Regions from separate parts of the Pantoea sp. SO10 genome, predicted to be linked through region 2. Evidence: riboswitches for the same ligand, from Rfam matches in the RefSeq annotation. Region 2 holds a riboswitch; the other holds the start of a gene.
What was found. A riboswitch is a leader RNA that binds a small molecule or an ion and turns the genes downstream of it on or off. The one in region 2 is predicted to bind thiamine pyrophosphate.

Region 1 (6,017 bases), on a different replicon from region 2:
CAGCGTGGCCTGCCACGCCTCGTGATTGAGCGGCGTATCCAGCTCGGGATATTTTTCGATAAACGCCTGCCACGCTTCCTGCGGATGCGCGCGTAGCCACGCCACGCCGGCATCCAGGCCACGTAAAAACGCCGGAATGCGTTTGTCCTGCGCGGCAGTTTTCTGGTTTGCAAGGATGATCAACTCATCATAAGCAGGCACGCCGTAATCTTCCGGCTTGAACACCGTTGGCTGCGCGCCTTTGTCTTCCAGATCCAGCAGCTCATAGTTGCGAAAGATGGTCATCGCGCCATCAATCTTGTGCGTTAGCAACGCGGAGGTGCCATCCATATTCAGGTTGATAAGCTTCACCGAGTCAGCATCAACGGCCTGCGCTTTTAGCATATTGCGGATCGCCACGTCTTCGGTGCCCGGCACCGCGTAGCCGATGGTTTTGCCAGCGAAATCCTTCAGCGAGTGGATATCGTCTGACACCGTGGTCAGCGTGTTCAGCGGCTGATTGATCAAGGTGCCGACGCGGATCACCGGCACCTCTTTATCCACCAGCGTGTAGAGCTGCGGCTGATAGCTGATGGCGAGATCGACTTTGCCCGCCGCCAGCAGCAGCGGCACGGAAGCGGAATCGGCGGGCGCGATCATCTCGACATCCAGCCCTTCTTTCTTAAACGCGCCGCTATGCTGGGCAGCAAAAATCGCCGCGTGATTGGGGTTGATAAACCAGTCAAGCAGCAGGCGAACTTTCTCCGCCGCCTGCACGTTAGCGGTCGCCAGCAGCAGCAACGCGGTCAATGCCATTCGTAGGGTTTTCACGGTATTTCCTTATGTAGATTGCCAGAGGATTTTCTTGCGCATCAGCGCCACGCTGCCCGAAAGCAGCAGCGCCATAATCAGTAACAGCAGCAGCGCCGCGAAGCTGGTGGCGGTTTCCAGTCGCGCGTTGGATTGCATCATCAGATAGCCGAGCCCTTCGCTGGCGCCGACCCATTCGCCAATCACCACGCCAATCGGGGCCAACACCACCGCCATCTGCAGGCCGGAGAAAAACTGCGGTAACGCGGCGGGCCAGCGCACGCGCCAGAAGATGCGGAAACGCGATGACGTGGAGGTTTGCGCCAGCTCCAGCCAGCCGACCGGCGTACGGCACAGCCCATCAAACAGTGACAAGCACAGCGGGAAGAACAGGATCAAAGCCGCCACCACCACTTTCGACGCGATACCAAAGCCAAGCCACAGCACCAGCAGCGGCGCGAGGGCAAACACCGGAATTGCCTGGCTGGCGGTGACCAGCGGAAACAGCACGCGACGCAGCAGCGAACTGGCGGCCATCAGCACCGCCAGCGTCACGCCCGCGCCGACGCCCAACAGCAGCGCCAGCACGATTTCCGCCAGCGTATAGAGCGCGTGATGCCACAGCAGTTGACGATGCTGCCACAGCGCCTCCAGCACCGCCTGTGGCGTGGGCAGCAGGAAACTCGGCACGCCGCTGTGACACGCCAGTAACCAGCCGCACAGCAGCACCACGATCAGGTAGATCGCGCTAAACACTGTTTTCATGGGTATTCAGTCGGGAGAAGAGTTGCGCCTGCGCCTGCAGGACGTCGGGATGATCAAACGGACGCGGCACGTCACCGCCAGCAACCGGCCAGCTTTCGATAGTCAGCGGCTGGCCTTGCAGCAGCAGAATGTCATCGGCCATGCGGCACGCTTCCAGCGGATCGTGCGTCACCAGCAGCACAGTTTTGCCCCGCAGTAATCCGGCGGTCAGCGTTTGCAAACTGAGTTTGGTCATCACATCCAGCGTGGCGAAGGGTTCATCCATCAGCACCACGTCGCGCTGCGCATAAAGCGTGCGTGCCAGCGCCACGCGTTGCCGCATGCCGCCGGAGAGTTGATGCGGGGGTGCATGCGCCACGTCGCTGAGTTTTACCTGCTCGAGCAGCGCCAGCGCACGCGGGCGATCCGGCTTGTCGCCGCTGAGCCGCGCCGACAGCATCACGTTGTCGAGCACCGTCAGCCACGGATACAGCAGATCCTGCTGGCCCATCCACGCCACGTTGCCGCTCAAGCCCCGCACCGCGCCCTGCTGCGGTTGGAGTAAACCGGCCACCAACCGCAGCAGCGTACTTTTGCCGATGCCGCTGCGTCCCAGCATTACCGTGGTTTTGCCACCGCGCAGGTGCAGATTCAGCCGCTGACACAGCGGTTTATCGCCCCAGCTAAAGCTCACATCGTTGAACAGAATGTCCTGATTCATGGGCGATTGGCCGCCAGAATCGCCAACTGGTGAAATCCGCGCTGCGCCAGCGCGTTAGCGGCCTGCGCGGCACGGATGCCGCTGGCGCACACCAGCACGATGCGCTGCTGGGCGGGCGGCTGCCACGCGGCGATCGCCTGCGGCAAGATGCGCTCAACGCCATCCGCCACGCTGACCGGCGCTTCTTCATAGCTGCGCAGTTCGACAATACAGTCATCGGCGGCCAGCATTTGCAGGTCGATAAACGGCACCACATATTCCGGCTCTTCAGCATCATCAAAGCGGAACTGGCGGAAGTGCCAGTTCACAAAATCGCAATTCACCAGACAACCGAGCGGTGAAGGCTGTAATTCCAGCAGTACGTTGAGCGCCATCTGCGCCTGCATCGCGCCAAGCGTTGCCACCGCCGGGCCCATCACGCCTGCGGTGTTGCAGTTCGCGGCCGATGACGGCAAGCGCGGGAACAACGCGCGATAGCTCGGGGCGCCGCCACAGAATCCGCCGACGTAACCTTGCCGCCCCAGCACCGAGGCGCTGATCAGCGGCATGCCTGCCTGCATGCAAGCATCGGAAAGTTGGTAGGTGACGGCAAAGTTATCGGCGGCATCGATCACCAGATCGCATCCCGCCAGCGCCTGCTGCAGATTACTGGCGCTCAGCGACTGCTGCAGCGCCTCGATTTGCACCTGCGGATTGCGCTGCTGCAACGCGTGCTGCGCGCGCAGCACTTTGGGCTGGTCAATATCCTTCTCAGTAAACAACGTTTGCCGATGCAGGTTATGCAGCGCCACCACATCGTCGTCATACAGCCGAATATAGCCGACCCCCGCGCCCACCAGCTGCGGCAGGAGTGTGGCGCCTAATCCGCCCGCGCCCGCCACCAGCACGCGCGCGTCGAGCAGTTTCTGCTGCCCTGCCTCGCCGATTTCCGCCAGCATCATCTGGCGTTGATAACGTTGCATAGTTGGCTGCCTCAACTCAGATTTGCCAGACCGAAGATCGGCGTGGACGCGGCTGCCATATCGCGCTTCTCCATCAGTCCGGCAGCGCGCGCGGCCTGTCCGGCTTCAATCGCCAGCCGGAAGGCGTGGGCCATGCCGACTGGATCGCCGGCTTTGGCGACGGCGGTGTTGAGCAAAATGCCATCGAAGCCCATCTCCATCGCCTGCGCCGCCTGCGACGGCGCGCCAATGCCCGCATCAATGATCAGCGGGATGTCGCTGAACCACGCACGCATGGCGCGCAGGCCATCGATGTTGCGCAAACCCTGGCCGGAACCAATCGGCGCGCCCCACGGCATCAACAGTTCGCAACCCGCCGCCAGCAGCTTTTCGCCAACGATCAGATCTTCGGTGGTGTACGGAAATACCTGAAAACCCTCTGCGCTGAGGATGCGCGCGGCTTCCACCAGCGCGAAAGGATCGGGTTGCAGCGTGTCGGCATGGCCGATTACTTCCAGTTTGATCCACGCGGTGTTGAACAGTTCGCGCGCCATGTGCGCGGTGGTGACGGCCTCTTTTACCGTGTGACAACCGGCGGTATTCGGTAACACGCGGATGTTGAGCCCAGTCAGCAGTTCGCGGAATGCCGCGCCCGCCGCGCCTTCGCGCCGCAAACTGACGGTGATGATGTCGGTGCCGGAGGCGGCAATCGCCTGCTGCAAAATGGCGGGCGAAGGATAACCGGCGGTGCCGAGCAGGAAGCGTGATTGCGGTTCAAAATCGTAAAACATCGCTTAACCTCCCTGCATCGGTGACAGCACTTCGAGCTGGCAACCTTCATCCAGCCGCTGCGTGTCGTACTGGCTTTTTGGCACAAACGCACCGTTGTAGGCGGTGGCGACGCAGGCCACATCAATTTGCTGCTCGATCAGCAATTCGCTCAGGCTTGTTGCCTGGGTGCTGATGGCGCGGCCGTTAAGCTGAATATTCATTGTTGAGTTCCCCAGAAATGCGTTGCATCAGCTGCTCTGCCAGCATTGGCGCCAGCAGAAAACCGTGGCGATACATGCCGTTGAGATAAAAAGTGTGATTGTGATAGTGGATTTCCGGCAGATTCGCCGGATAGGCCGGACGCAGCCCGCTACCGCTCTCAATCACGCGCGCTTCGGCTAAGGCGGGATGGATGGCATAGGCGGCGCTGAGTAACTCCATCATGGCGCGCGCGCTGATGGCGCTGGCATCGTCGCTCTCAATCATGGTGGCGCCGAGCATAAAGTGGCCGCCGCGACGCGGCACCAGATAGCAGGGAAAACGCGGATGCAGCAGACGAATCGGGCGGGAAAACTGCACTTCATCGCTGTGCAAAATCAGCATCTCGCCGCGCACCGCACGCAGGCGCGGCAGATGCGGCGCGGCGTGGATGCCGCGACAATCGATAATCTGGCCGCTCGGCGCGTGATTGCTGAATGACACGCCGCGCGCGATCAGCGCGTCACGCATCTCCTGCAACGCCAGACGCGGATCGAGATGCGCTTCCCCGGCGAAAAACAGACCGCGCGCAAAGCGCCCTTCCAGCGCCGGTTCAATGTTGGCGGGATCGACCCATTGATGCTGCTCGGTCATGCGGGCGAAACGATTGAGTTCCAGGCTATCGCGCGGCGGCGCAACCACCAACGTGCCCTGATGCTCGACGCTGCTGACGCGCTGTTGCCACCACGCGGCGGCGTGTTGCCCAAGAGTGATAACATCGCGCGGCGCGCTTTCGGCTTCACACCAGGGCGCTAGCATGCCGCCAGCAAACCACGATGCCGGGCGGCGCGCGTCATCGCCCATCACCTCAACGCCTTCACCGCGTTCCGCCAGCAAAGTGGCTACGCATAGGCCCGCCACGCCGCAGCCAAGCACGCTCCAGCGGCTCACAGCGCCGGTTCCAGGATGTTCAAACAGGGGGAATTCACATCGGCCTCTCAGTGTTAGCTGAGACCCGCAGATACAGGAGAAGGGAAATGGCGCGTCCATCGAGATTGTTTGAGCGCCAGACAGCCCAAAAAACAAGACTGTCAGTCTTCCTACGCCAGTATCAACTGGGTCAGGTTCAAAGGGTCGCTAAACCGCGCAGTGCGCTATTAGCCTCTCAGTCTCTTTGGCGAGACTCCCCCGACGCGTCTATTTGTATTGCAGGCGATGGTCGCCGTCAAGCGCGGAATAACCGGATGCTTTACGTGGCATTTAGCATCACGGCATTTATCGCTACTTAGGCTTTGTGGATCACAAACGTAACATATGGTATACAAACACATTATTTTATGCGCAAGAAAACATTACAGGTGATGTCGGAATAACCATGAACAATATTAAAATTGCATTTATTAAAGCCGGCTGGCACAAAGAAATTGTCCATAATGCCCTGGTGGGTTTTGAAAAAGAATTAGCCGATCAATCCGTAGAAGCACAATTAAAAGTGCTGGAAGTGCCTGGCGCATTTGAAATGCCGCTGCTGGCTAAGCGTCTGGCCGAAACCGGCAAATACGATGCGATCGTCTGCGCTGCGCTGGTGGTTGACGGCGGTATCTATCGCCATGATTTCGTTGCCGCTGCGGTGGTTGATGGCTTGATGAATGTGCAGCTGACCACCAACGTACCGGTGTTCTCCGTTTCATTAACGCCACATAACTTCCAGCCGGTTGATGTGATTGAAAACTTCTATACCGAGCATTTTATTAAGAAAGGCAAAGAAGCGGCACGCGCGGTGTTAGCGATCCATAATTTGTCGATTGATTGATGCATTAAAAAGGGAGCACCTCTTCAGGCGCTCCCTTTTT
Region 2 (6,017 bases):
GGCCTGGGCGCGTTTATCGCAATCCAGTTCCATCCGATGATGCCAATCTTCCGCCACCTGCTGTGGAAAGTTTTCTTCGCTTAACGCGCTGTCACGCCAAGGATGGCGGCCGCGGCACTTTCACCGCGCACCAAACTCTCTGTACTGCCATCCCAATAGATGCGCCCGTCGACGATCACCAAACTGCGCGGCGCAATCTGCTGAGCATCTTCCAGGCTGTGCGACACCATCAACAAGGTGATGTTGCGGTTTTCGCATACCGAACGTACCAGCTGCAGCATCTCGTTGCGCAGCGCCGGATCCAGCGCTGAGAAGGGTTCATCCAGCAGCAAAATCGGTTGATTGCGCAGCAGGCAGCGCGCCAATGCCACGCGCTGACGCTGTCCACCGGAAAGCTGACCAGGCAAACGCGTGAGCATCGCCTGCAAGCCGGTTTGCTCGGCGATATCCACCACTTGCTGCTGCTGTTCGCGCGTCAATTTCAGGCCCGGATGTAGGCCCAACGCCATGTTTTGCTGCACCGTGAGATGCGGAAACAGATTGTTCTCCTGGAACAGCATGGAAACCGGGCGCGCCGACGGCACGCTGTGGGTATGATCAACGCCGTTCATCACCAGCGCGCCTTGATTGATCGGCAAAAAGCCGCCAATCAGACTCAGTAAAGTACTTTTCCCCGCGCCGCTCGGACCGAGGATCGCCAGACGTTCACCCGCCTGCGCCGCAAAACTGAAGCGCATCGGCAGATGCTGATAAAAGTAAGTGAGGTTATTCAGTGTCAGCATGGCGACCCGGTAATTTTTCCATCAGAGTAAAAAGTAGTAAGCAGAGCAGCAGCAGCAGGAGTGCGGTGACGGCACCGTCCGCACCGCGATAGGCGCCAATCTGCTGGAACAGATAGAAGGGCAGCGTGCGGAAATCGGCGCTGCCGAACAGCGCGACGACGCCAAAATCGCCAATCGACAGCACGCAGGCAAACGCCAGCGCCTGAGCAATCGGGCGTTTCAGCGCGCGCAGCTCAATCAGCCGCAAGCGGTTGAAACCGGAGATGCCGAGTGAAGCGCAGAGCTGGCTGTAACGGGCGCTGATATCGCGCATCGGATTCTCCAGCACTTTCATCGCATAAGGAATGGCGATCAGGGCGTTAGTGAAGATCACCAAACCATCGGCGCGCTGCGGCAACCCCACGGTGGCGTTGAACAGCAGAAAGAAACCGCTCGCCAGCACAATGCCCGGCATAGCCAGAATCAGCATGCCGCTCATCTCCATCGCCTGCGCGGCGACTCTGTTCTGGCGCTGCCGCAGTTCGCGGCTGCTCCACAGCAGCATCATGGTCAGCACCACGCAGAGCACGCCGGCGCCCACGGCAATACGCAGCGAGGTAAAGGTGGCTTGCCACAGCGCCGCTTGTTGCAGCGCACCGGCAACGCCGCCGCGCAAACCATCGACGATTACTGCCGCCAGCGGCGGTAACAGCAGCAGCAGCGCCAGGCCAATCAGCACCGTATCGCTGATGCGCGCCTGCCATGAATCCTGCGGATCGCGCCAGCCGCGAATGCTCTGGCTGCCGGTGGGAATGGCTTTGCTAAAGCGCTGGCTCAGCAGCACCAGCAGCAAACAGCAAGCGAGCTGTAACAGCGCCAGCAGCGCCGCGCGGCCCGGATCGTAATCGAAATTCAGCGCCTGATAGATCGCCAGTTCCAGCGTGGTCGCTTGTGGTCCGCCGCCCAGCGCCAGCACCGTGGCGAAGCTGGCGAAACAGAGCATAAAGATCAGTGCCGCCGTCGGCAGAATCTGACGGCGCAGCCACGGCCACTCCAGCAAGCGAAACAGATTCCAGCCGCGCAGGCCAAGCTGGGCGGCGACTTGCCGCTGCTCGCCGGGAATGTTCTCCAATGCCTGTAACAGCAGGCGCGTCGCCAGCGGCAGGTTAAAGAAGACGTGCGCCAATAGAATGCCCTGCAGGCCATACGGCGAAAAGTGGTAGTCAAAGCCGATGGTCGCGCACAGTTGTGCCAGCCAGCCGCTGCGACCGTACACGCTGAGCAAGCCAAACACCGCCACCAGCACCGGCAGCACCAGCGTCATGGCGCACAGGCGCAGCAACAGATTGCGTCCCGGAAAACGGCGGCGATAGAGCGCGCGCGCCAGCAGGATCGCGGGCAGCACCGACAGCAGCGCCGACAGCAGCGCCTGCTCAAACGAGAACAGCAGCACATGATGCAAATAGCTGTCGTCGAGTAGCGCGCGCCAGTCGGTGGCCGGAGCGACCACCACCAATGCGCCAAACGCCAGCAGCGCCACCGCGCACAGCATCAGCGCGATGGCGCTGCCGGGAATCAACCAGCCGGGCATTAACGGCTAACGGCGCTTTGCCATGCGCTGATCCACGCGGCGCGATGGTCGGCGACTTCGGCTGGCGTGAATTGCAACGCCTTCGCGGGCACCTGCAACGTTTGATAACCGGCTGGCAGATCGCTTTTGATCACCGGATACATCCAGTTGCCGGTAGGAATGGTCTGCTGGAAGGCCGGAGAAACCATAAACTGCATGAACTGCTGCGCCAGCTTAGGCTGTTTGCTACTGGCGAGCTGCGCGGCGACTTCCACCTGTAAATAGTGGCCTTCGCTGAATTCGGCCGCGGCGTAGTTCTCTTTCTTCTCTTCGATAATGTGATAAGCCGGAGACGTGGTGTAGCTCAACACCAGATCGCTTTCGCCTTTCAGGAACAGGCCGTAAGCTTCGCTCCAGCCTTTAGTGACGGTAACGGTTTTTTGCGCCAGCTTCTGCCACGCATCAGCTGCGTTATCGCCATACACTTTTTGCATCCACAGCAGCAGGCCAAGACCCGGCGTGCTGGTACGCGGATCTTCATAAATCACGCGCCATTTTTCCGGGCTTTCGACCAGCTCTTTCAGGCTTTTCGGCGGGTTCTTCAGTTTGTTTTTATCGTAGACGAAAGCGAAGTAGCCATAATCGAACGGGATAAAGGTTTGATTGTTCCAGCCATCCGGCAGTTTTAAGCTGCGGGTATCGATGCTGCTTTCGGCAAACAAGCCGGTTTTCTCCGCTGCCTGCACCAGATTGTTATCCAGCCCGAGCACCACATCGGCTTTGCTGTTTTTGCCTTCCATGCGCACGCGATTGAGCAGCGATACGCCATCTTCTAGCGCCACATACTTCAGCTCGCAGTCGCACTGCGCTTCAAAGGCTTTTTTTACCGCCGGGCCGGGGCCCCAATCGGCAGAGAACGAATCGTAGGTGTAAACAGTCAGAACCGGTTTGGCAGCGAAAGCCGGTGCCGTAACCAGCAGCAACATAGGCAGAACTTTGTTTAACACTTTGCGCTCCTTGAGGAGAAGAGATGTTGAGTCGCAAAGGATCTGAGGAGTGAGGCATCTCAAATCCCTACGCCGGTATTAGCCGGATCAGGTTCGACGGGTTTCTCTCAGCCCTGATATCAAGGCACCCCGTTGAGAACGGCTCATTCTAGACATTTATATGACAGCGCGAAAGGATCACAGCTCCGGTGGTGCAAACCAGGCTGATTTGAAGTCAAACCAGCCGAGCGTATTCAGCCGCACGCCGCGCATACTGCGTTGCCCTTCCAGTAGCAGCCAGTGATGGAACAGCGGATGCAGATAGTCGCGGTCGATCAGCTGTTTGCTCCATTCCGCCAGCGGTAACGCTTTCTGCCGCCAGCGCGCGGCATCGGCTTGCCAGTCAATCGGGATGCAGTGATGCATCAACGGCAGCTCGAACAGTTGCGCGAACAGCGCGTACTCCAGCGGCAGGGTAAAGTTGACGCTGCCAAGCCAGATATCACTTTCACCTTCGCCCTCGAACCACGCTTCGTAGCTCACGACACGAGTAATTAGCTCGACACCTTGCTGCGCCAGCAGCGGTCGTAGCGCGTTAGCGATACCTTCATGCTCAACGTGATGGCTGTACCAGCTCAGCGTCAGCTGAGTTAAGCCTGCCGGTTTATCGGCGGAGGTGAGATCGCGGCGATGGTGCCAGCGCGGCAGCAAGCCATAAGCCGGGAACCAGTAACGCTGATAGCCGACGCCTGCATGATTCAGTAAGGCGATGGGATTAAACAGATAGCTTACCCAGCGGCGGAAATGCGCATCGCGACCCAACTCGGAGCGCTGATCGTACAGCAAGAAGTAGCAGCCTTCTTCCAGACGACTCTCTTCCGATTTTTCATCGGCGGTTTCGCCCTGCAACTTGACTCCGGCATACACCAGCTCGTCGCTGATCTCCGGCAGCACCCAAATCGACACATCGTCAATCAGCGCGCGATAGCCAAAGTAATCATCAAAGGCGGCGATCTTCAGCTGCGTTTGCTGATTGCGCACCACGCTGTACGGACCGGTGCCAAGCGGCTGGCGGGCAAACTGGCGTAACGTGGGCCATTCGCGCGGCAGGATCATCGCGCTGACGCTGGCCAGCAGCCACGGCAACCAATCGTCCGGCTGGCTCAGATGAATATCCAGCGTCCAGGGCGCGGGCGAATCCAGTTTACTGATGTGAGAAAACAGCGGCTGGCTGCGCACGCGCTCCAGCGAAGCAATCACATCCGCCATTTCCAGTTCACGGCCATGATGAAAACGAATCGCCGGGCGCAGGAAGAAACGCCACTGCAGCGGCGAGGTTTGCTGCCAGTGATGGGCGATATCGGGTTCGATTTCCCCCTTTTCCTCATTTATGCGCATCAGGCCGTTGAAAATTTGTCGCGCCAGATGGGTTTCCGAGCGGCGCAGCGGCGAACCGGGTAGCAGATTGGGCAGCGGGCGATAATAGAGCACGCGCAGGATGTGTTTACCCTGGCGGAAGCTGCGGCCTAAATGCGCCGCAATCATCTGGCGCACCTGGTTTTTATCGCCCACCAGCTGCACTAACTGTTCGATGCGATCTTGTTCCAGCAGATCCTCGGCGCGCTGCTGCTGGAGCGCCAAGCCGGTGTAGCAAAAACTCAGCATTGAGCGCTTGCCGCGTCCCGCTTCTGCCTGCCAAATCAGCCAGCCTTCGCTCTGCATGGCGTTGAGCAGGTTACGCATATGGCGACGCGAGCAGTGCAGCAGATCGGCCAGCTCGCTGAGCGTGGTTTCCTGATCCTGCCCCTGACAGCTTTGCCATAGGCGGATAAATTGCTGCTGCAGACGTGAAGAGGACATAAAAGGGGAACTCCTTGTCAGAATCGCTCAGTTTTTCCTGCCTCATATTAGAGGCATACTGCCCGGCAATGGAAGAGCGGGAGGCATTCAGTAATGAATGGCGCTCTGCCAGCGGTTCCGCCGACGTGGAACCCCTTTCTGAGTAGGGTGCATTTTCACCGCCAGCAGCGCTTTATCTGCTGGCTTTTTTCGTTTTGCTGTAGAATCTTCTACCCTCATTTCTCTACCTTTTTTATTCGCAAAGGGATTTCTGCATGAAATCGCTGTTAACGCGTCAACGTCGCATCAATCCGGTCTACCTCTCGTTTATGGCGGTGTCGTTTATGACCGGCGTGGCCGGTGCGCTGCAGGCGCCGACGCTGAGCCTGTTTCTGACGCGCGAAGTACAGGTAAGTCCGTTCTGGGTCGGCTTGTTCTTTACCATCAATGCGATCGCGGGGATTGTGGTCAGCCTGCTAATGGCGAAACGCTCCGATAATCAGGGCGATCGCCGCAACCTGATTCTGTTTTGCTGCCTGATGGCGACGCTGAATGCGCTGCTGTTTGCCTTTAATCGCCACTATTTAACGCTGGTGACGCTGGGCGTGTTTTTGTCGGCGCTGGCCAGCGTGTCGATTCCGCAGGTGTTCGCCCTCGCGCGGGAATATGCCGATCAGTCGGCGCGTGAAGTGGTGATGTTCAGCTCAGTGATGCGTGCGCAGCTGTCGCTGGCGTGGGTGATCGGGCCACCGCTGTCGTTTGCGCTGGCGCTTAATTACGGTTTTGTGACGCTGTTTTGCGTGGCGGCGGGGATTTTCCTGCTAAGCATGCTGCTGGTCTGGCGCACCTTGCCCTCGGTGC

Region 1: it holds a riboswitch for thiamine pyrophosphate, as region 2 does, so the genes downstream of both, FCN45_RS21700 (FAD-dependent oxidoreductase) here and thiB (thiamine ABC transporter substrate binding subunit) in region 2, are expected to answer to the same signal.

The regions. Positions count from the first base shown of each region.
Region 1 is NZ_CP040096.1:475,647-481,663, reverse strand. Features, by position in the region: gene FCN45_RS21730 (ABC transporter substrate-binding protein) at 1-810, opposite strand, end outside; gene FCN45_RS21725 (ABC transporter permease) at 820-1,554, opposite strand; gene FCN45_RS21720 (ABC transporter ATP-binding protein) at 1,538-2,254, opposite strand; gene FCN45_RS21715 (HesA/MoeB/ThiF family protein) at 2,251-3,216, opposite strand; gene FCN45_RS21710 (thiazole synthase) at 3,228-3,986, opposite strand; gene thiS (sulfur carrier protein ThiS) at 3,990-4,187, opposite strand; gene FCN45_RS21700 (FAD-dependent oxidoreductase) at 4,171-5,115, opposite strand; TPP riboswitch at 5,245-5,364, opposite strand; gene FCN45_RS21695 (6,7-dimethyl-8-ribityllumazine synthase) at 5,540-5,977, shown strand.
Region 2 is NZ_CP040095.1:728,867-734,883, forward strand. Features, by position in the region: gene FCN45_RS03290 (DedA family protein) at 1-84, shown strand, start outside; gene thiQ (thiamine ABC transporter ATP-binding protein ThiQ) at 81-782, opposite strand; gene thiP (thiamine/thiamine pyrophosphate ABC transporter permease ThiP) at 766-2,352, opposite strand; gene thiB (thiamine ABC transporter substrate binding subunit) at 2,352-3,338, opposite strand; TPP riboswitch at 3,385-3,480, opposite strand; gene sgrR (HTH-type transcriptional regulator SgrR) at 3,516-5,177, opposite strand; gene FCN45_RS03315 (MFS transporter) at 5,432-6,017, shown strand, end outside.